DNA from 2 places in the Cohnella sp. LGH genome. Region 2 is predicted to be linked to the other one. Evidence: riboswitches for the same ligand, from Rfam matches in the RefSeq annotation. Region 2 holds a riboswitch; the other holds the start of a gene.
The links. A riboswitch is a leader RNA that binds a small molecule or an ion and turns the genes downstream of it on or off. The one in region 2 is predicted to bind ZMP and ZTP.
Positions count from the first base shown of each region.

Region 1: it holds a riboswitch for ZMP and ZTP, as region 2 does, so the genes downstream of both, J4772_RS33800 (TIGR01440 family protein) here and J4772_RS01990 (bifunctional 5,10-methylene-tetrahydrofolate dehydrogenase/5,10-methylene-tetrahydrofolate cyclohydrolase) in region 2, are expected to answer to the same signal.

Region 1 covers NZ_CP072117.1:8,195,282-8,198,682, reverse strand. Annotated here, with positions in the region: gene J4772_RS33810 (manganese efflux pump MntP) at 1-108, shown strand, start outside; gene J4772_RS33805 (low molecular weight protein arginine phosphatase) at 145-747, shown strand; ZMP/ZTP riboswitch at 788-870, shown strand; gene J4772_RS33800 (TIGR01440 family protein) at 1,242-1,856, shown strand; gene glyA (serine hydroxymethyltransferase) at 1,919-3,169, shown strand; gene J4772_RS33790 (S-layer homology domain-containing protein) at 3,290-3,401, shown strand, end outside.
Region 2 covers NZ_CP072117.1:501,213-504,613, reverse strand. Annotated here, with positions in the region: gene J4772_RS01995 (nucleotidyltransferase domain-containing protein) at 146-997, opposite strand; partial or broken gene J4772_RS01990 (bifunctional 5,10-methylene-tetrahydrofolate dehydrogenase/5,10-methylene-tetrahydrofolate cyclohydrolase) at 1,021-1,389, opposite strand; ZMP/ZTP riboswitch at 1,443-1,522, opposite strand; gene J4772_RS01985 (helix-turn-helix domain-containing protein) at 1,599-2,414, opposite strand; gene J4772_RS01980 (LacI family DNA-binding transcriptional regulator) at 2,434-3,401, opposite strand, start outside.

The DNA.
Region 1 (3,401 bases), 1.2 Mb from region 2:
GTGTTCGGACTGATGCTCGGGAGAAAAGCAAGCCGGAGCCTGGGAGGATATGGCGAGGCGCTTGGCGGTGTTATTTTGTTCGGATTTGGTCTATTATTTCTGATATAGAGAGTTATCCATCAACTATGCAAGCAGGGGGAGAATATGAATCGGGTTTTGATCGTATGCACGGGCAACACTTGCCGTAGTCCCATGGCCGAGGCGATCTTCAAGGATTTGGCCGCGCGCAGCGGCAAGCCGCTCGAGATTCGCTCCGCAGGCATAGCCGCGGCTAACGGCTCGCCGATTTCGCCGAATGCGGCGGAGACGCTCAAAAGGCGCAAACTGGAGATACCCGGAACTTCGACTTCGTTAAGCGCGGAAGAGGTAGTCTGGGCCAACCTCATCCTGACGATGACGGCCGGGCACAAGAGGGCGATTCTGGAACGTTATCCCGAAGCGCTGTCCAAGACGTTCACGCTGAAGGAATATGCGCTGCGCGGAGATCCGGTTATGGACGATGTGGCGGAGGCGGAACGGATCTATTCGGAGTGGCAGGTAAAGCAGCTGCTCGGCGAGCCGATGACGGACGAGGAGAAGGTACGGCTATTCGAGCTGCAGCGCCGAATTCCGGACTTCGATGTCGCCGATCCGTTCGGAGGCCCGTTGTCGCTCTATGAGCGGACAGCCGACGAAATCGAGGATATTTTATTGATGCTGATCGATAAGTGGGACCGGGATCGCGGAAATTCGCGAGCCGGTGATTGATTTTTTTGCGAAGCTTAGGTATGATGATCCTATAACTTCAAGATTCCGATGTAACTGGCGACGACAAGTGGAGTATACCACGGTGGAGCATCGGAATGACGGCCGGTCGCCTGGGCGAAGAGCAGCGTGCTATAAGCGCGCTTGCTCTTTTTTGTCTTTTTACCTCTTGAAGAGGTTGTTCGAACTTGGTTTGAAGCCGATCGGGACGCCGGCTGGAGGCGTTAATGCGACATCGTTCGACACCCGTCCTATGTTTGAGCCCGGTAAATTCAGGTATAATACCTGTATTGTCGTCTAACGGAACAACTGTGCGGCGAGGGCATGTCTGCAAACCCGCTCGGGGGCGTCTTTCACCGCCTTTTCGCCCCCTGCTTCGTCACTTTTGCTTGACGTACCCCCGGTACGCCTTCACAAAAGTTCCTTGCATGGGACGAAAATTCGGCAAAATCTGCTGCCCTCGGAGTATGCAGACACGCCCTAGGAGGATGGCAGGTATGACTGCGGAGTCTCGTTCGATCGTCGATCAAGCGGAAATGTTGATGGACGAATTGGTGAGGATGGGCAAGCTCCGTCCGGGCCAGATTGTCGTGCTGGGAGTCAGCACGAGCGAAGTGCGAGGACAGCGGATCGGAACCTTCGGGGCGGAGGAGGTTGCGAGCCTGATTCATGAAGGGGTCGAACGGGTGCGGGCGCGCGTCGGGGTGCATGTCGTCTGGCAATGCTGCGAGCATCTGAACCGGGCGCTCGTGGCCGAGCGGCGGCTAGCCGAAGCTCAAGGCTGGACCGAGGTGGCTGCGGTTCCCGTCCCGAAAGCGGGCGGGTCGATGGCCGCCTACGCTTATCGCCGACTGGAGGAGCCCTGTCTCGTCGAGGCAGTGCAAGCCCATGCCGGCATCGATATCGGCGAGACGCTCATCGGGATGCATCTTCGTCCCGTCGCCGTGCCTCTCAGGCCGTCCATCCGCGAGGTTGGGCACGCTCGGGTTAACATGGCCGCCACTCGGCCGAAGTTGATCGGGGGCGCAAGAGCCGTTTACGAGCAGGATGGCCGAAATGCTTCCATCGCGGGAGAGTCTGGCGGCAGTCCCTCGTCGCCTGCTTGCGATTAACGCTTTATCGAATGAGCAAAGGAACAAAAAAAACGGACTACAAAACGGGAGGAATAGCTATTATGTTGGAAAATTTGCGCAATCAAGATCCGGAAATCGTCGAAGCCCTGAACCTGGAACTGAAACGTCAACGCGACAACATCGAACTGATCGCTTCCGAAAATATCGTCAGCGAAGCCGTTCTCGAAACGATGGGCACAGTTCTGACTAATAAATATGCGGAAGGCTACCCGGGCAAGCGTTACTATGGCGGCTGCGAATACGTCGACATCCCGGAGCAAATCGCTCGCGATCGTGCGAAGGAACTGTTCGGAGCCGAGCACGCCAACGTGCAGCCTCACTCCGGCGCTCAGGCGAACCTGGCCGTCTATCTGGCCGTTCTGAAGCCGGGCGATACGGTACTGGGCATGAATTTGGCGCACGGCGGCCACTTGACGCACGGCAATCCGGCGAACGCGTCCGGCCTGCTGTACAACTTCGTCGCTTACGGAGTTAACGACCAGACGTTCACGATCGATTACGAAGAGCTGCGCAAGGCGGCGTTTAAGCACCGTCCTCGTCTAATTGTTGCAGGCGCATCCGCTTATCCGCGCGCGATCGATTTCGAGAAAATCGGCCAAATCGCCAACGACGTAGGCGCGCTGTTCATGGTCGACATGGCGCATATCGCAGGTCTTGTAGCCGGCGGCGAGCACCAGAATCCGGTGCCGTACGCGCACTTCGTTACGACGACGACGCACAAGACGCTGCGCGGTCCTCGCGGCGGCTTGATTCTGTGCCGCAAAGCTTGGGCGGCGGCGATCGACAAAGCGGTATTCCCGGGCACGCAAGGCGGTCCGCTGATGCACATCATCGCGGCTAAAGCGGTCGCGCTCGGCGAAGCGCTCCAGCCTTCGTTCAAGGATTATGCGCGCAACGTTGTCATCAACGCCAAGGCGCTGTCCGAAGCGCTTGTCGCCGAAGGTCTGAACATCGTATCCGGCGGCACCGACAACCACCTGATGCTAATCGATACGCGCAACTTGAACATTACGGGCAAAGAGGCGGAGCATGTGCTCGACTCCGTAGCGATTACCGTTAACAAGAACGCGATTCCGTTCGATCCGACCAGCCCGTTCATTACGAGCGGCATCCGTCTCGGCACGCCGGCCGTTACGACGCGCGGCATGGACGTCGAAGCGATGAAGACGATCGCCAAGGTCATCGCTCTGACGTTGAGAAATACGAAGGACGAAGCGACGCTGGCGCAAGCCCGCAAGATGGTCGCCGATCTGACTGCGCAGTATCCTTTGTACCCGAACCTGGCGTACTAATGCTTTGGTTGCATAGAATATAAGCACAAGCCCTCTTGCTTCCTGACTGGAAGCCGGAGGGCTTTTTTTGCGTTCCGGTGTCTTTTTCGAGCTAAGCGCGTGGGGAGGACATGACCCTGGGTGACCAAAACGATGACAAAAACGATGACGGCGGTCACTTACCGGCATTACAGAGAGCAAACTATAATACTCCTCGAAGGATGTCGAAGCTTGACCGCGCACGGTCGCTTAA
Region 2 (3,401 bases):
CAATCTGAAATAATTTATAACACCCATTGTTAGGACAACCCTCCGATCCTCGAATTGAAGTTATTTTAGCACATCTCCAGATGCAAAGAAAGGCATACTGTCTCACTCACTGCCGTCAAAAGGTAAGAAATGGCTTAGTATCCCTCTAGCGCGGAAGCGTTTCGCTTTTCAGGAGCCGCTCCGTTTCATCAATAAGCTCGCGCAACAGGCTTAAAGCTTCCCTTGAACTATCTTGTTCTGCTGTGAGCAAGGTGAAAATATGGTTTATTCTTTGAGAGTAGCTGTCTGGCACCGCTTTAAACGAATCGGCGATCGCGGCAGCCCCTTTCTCGTTCATCAAGCAGGTTTCGTTAATTGCAAACAAAACTTGATTCAAGCAGGCTACCGCTCTGAAACAACAGCCTGCGACATAAGACAAATCGTTTTTGTAGACTCCTTTATATCCGTTTTCGAGAGAAAAGGACGCCTCCCAAAAAAATTTCTGTAGGGTTGCTTTTTGAAAAGCGGGCGGGTAAGGCGTTGTTCTGTTCTTCAGTTTATCTATGACGCCGGACGGGTCCCATAACACTTTACACGATGCGACTTCCGCAAAATAAATCGAGTTGACGAAGCCGTGGGGATGCCCTGGCTGATAATCGATAGTAAGCTCTCCCGCAGCACACTGTTCGATCACTCGCGACACTTTATTTTGATCGCGCAACAAAAAATCGACCGGAGTTTCATTCACCTTCAACCAGCCGCCGCCGTTAATCCAGGGTCCCCAGTCGCCAATCTCTGTCACTAAGTTGTCTCTATGCTCGTCATCGAGTACAGTCGCGACCCGGCGAAGCTTGGGAATGTCCAACCCTTTATCGGAATCGTAGTAAATCCCGATATCAATATCGGAGCTCGGTCCTTCAGTCCCTCTGGCTCTTGAGCCGCCAAGAACCAGTGCGCTTATCCCGTTGATGTGCTTTAAACTTTCGACTATATAAGAAATTGTGCTTTGCACGCTCATCTCTCGCTCGCTCCCATCCGGAATTAGTATCCTTGAGCTTTCATAGCGGCGGCAACCGTGTGCTTCAATAACGTGGCGATGGTCACAGGACCTACTCCGGCGGGAACCGGAGTTATGGCGGATACATGCGGAAGGCATGCCTCATAATCCACATCGCCGATATTTCCCGGGTTGTATCCGGCATCCAACACAACAGCCCCGGGCTTAACCCAGTCGCCTTTAACGAAGCGCGGTTTTCCGACTGCTGCGACAACGATATCTGCCGCTCTCACAAACTCCTCCAGATTCACTGTCTTGGAGTGACATGTGGTTACCGTCGCATCTTTGTTCAACAACATGGCCGATACAGGTTTGCCGAGAATGGGGCTTCTTCCGATGACTACCGCATGCCTCATCATCCCTTTCTCCCAGTTAAAAACATAAAGAGGCAAGGAAATTTACTCCTTACCTCTGCCCAGGCGACCGGCTGTATGAAGTATGCGCTCCCCCGTGGTACTCCACGTTTCGCCAGTTACGCATACCGAACATCTAATTGCATTCTGACAGAAATATTTAACAGATTCAACACTAATGTCAGCCGGAAGGCGATATGGTCAAGCGTTCAATTGTTACCGGTTCGATAGAAGGACGGCGGAACCCCCTGCTTCTTCTTGAACGATCTGCTGAATGCGTGCACGTTGGGATACCCGAATTGTTCAGCGATTTGGGTCAGTGGCCGATTGGTCAACTGAATCGCTTGTTTGGCTTTCTCCAACCGAATCTGTTGATGATATTGCATGGGGCTGACCTGGAACGCGTCGCGAAACATACGGTTCAGGTAAAACTTACTGAAGCAGAATTCGCACGACAACTCGTCGAGCGTAACGTGACAGTCTGCACGAAGGTATAAATACTGCTGCACCTTCAGCAGCACTTCCCGGTTGATGTGAACATACGGCAACCTCTGCCAGTGGCGCTCCCGCATCAAGCAGGCGAGCAATTCGATAACCATGCCGACGGTCCTGATCTCATAGTAGAGCATCTGCTGATCGCGTTCATGGATGATATCGAGCAGCTTCTGCTCGAACATAGCCGGCTCCCGCAGCTGGATTCCGATCGGCAGCGAGTCCAGAGGCAGCGGCGAAGGGTCCTCGTGCGCCCCCGTTCCCCGCTCCAGACCGAACTGAAGGTACAGCCTGCGAATCGCCTGCTTCGAAACGGAGCGAATCGAATAGCTCTGTCCCGGGCGGAACAGGAATAAATCACCCGGCAAACCGCGATAGCTGCGGCTGTCTGCCACGACGGACAGCTCCCCTTCTTTCACATACAAAATTTCATATTCCTTCGCGATATGCTCTTTGATAATCCACGGAACAGGATGCACGCTGTCCGCGGCAACTCTGACGAAAGGCGTAAAGTGGCGGATATCCTTGCCCATGCCTATCCCTCCGCATCGCTTATGAGAAGTGCTGGCCGGATTCGCTCCCGCCGGCCGCAGCGGTTACTGCATTGCCCTGCGCGCCCCCCGCCGCCGCTTCCGACGTCTCCGGCAACACCAGCCGACCGGGAATGATAACCTTGCCGCTCAGTTCATTGCCCCTCATCGCCTCCAGCAGGAAACGAGCGGCCATCTGACCTACCTCTGCTCGCGGAATGTGTACAGTCGGTATTCGCCGCTTAATCTCCTGGTCGCCGCTAATATTGTCGCACCCGATCAGTTCGATGTCGCGCCCGGGAGTCAAACCTGCGTCCTGCAGCGCTTGCAGCGCTCCGAACGCCGATCGGTCGCTAACCGCGAAGACCGCGGTGGGCCTGCGGGGCAACTCCAGCAAATATTTCATTTCGTAATATCCTTTAATGTACTTACGGTCGAAGTTAGGCGTAATGTAGTCCGTCACAAGCGTTAGTCCGTTCTCTCTCAGCGCGGCGCAGTAGCCCGCATAACGGTCGATCAGCGGTTTGTACTTCGCCGGTCCGCTGATGAAACCGATGTGGGTATGTCCATTGCGGATCAAATACTCCGTCGCCAAGTAACCTGCCCCGTAATGATCCGAGTGAACGGATAATCCGTCGCCTGTGTGCGTGTAATTGTCGACGAGCACCATCGGTACGGCATATCCTCTCAATTCCTGAACGATCTCGTCGGTAATCAATCCGCCGCCGAGCAGGATAAGCCCCGAAATATTTTCCAACCATGACAGCGGCTCGTCTCCGGCCCTTACGAAATTCAGCATCACTTCAAATCCAAGCAGGCGGCACTCGATTTCAATCGCGCGGAGAATCTCGCCATTATACGAATCGTTGTGCACCGCGATCGTTTCCTCGATCAATAGTCGGACGAACGGTTTGCCTTCGCTGACGGCCAGATCGTGACTGAGCTCCGTGTAGGCTTGCCGTATGGCGTGCTTGGTTTCTTCCGTGAACG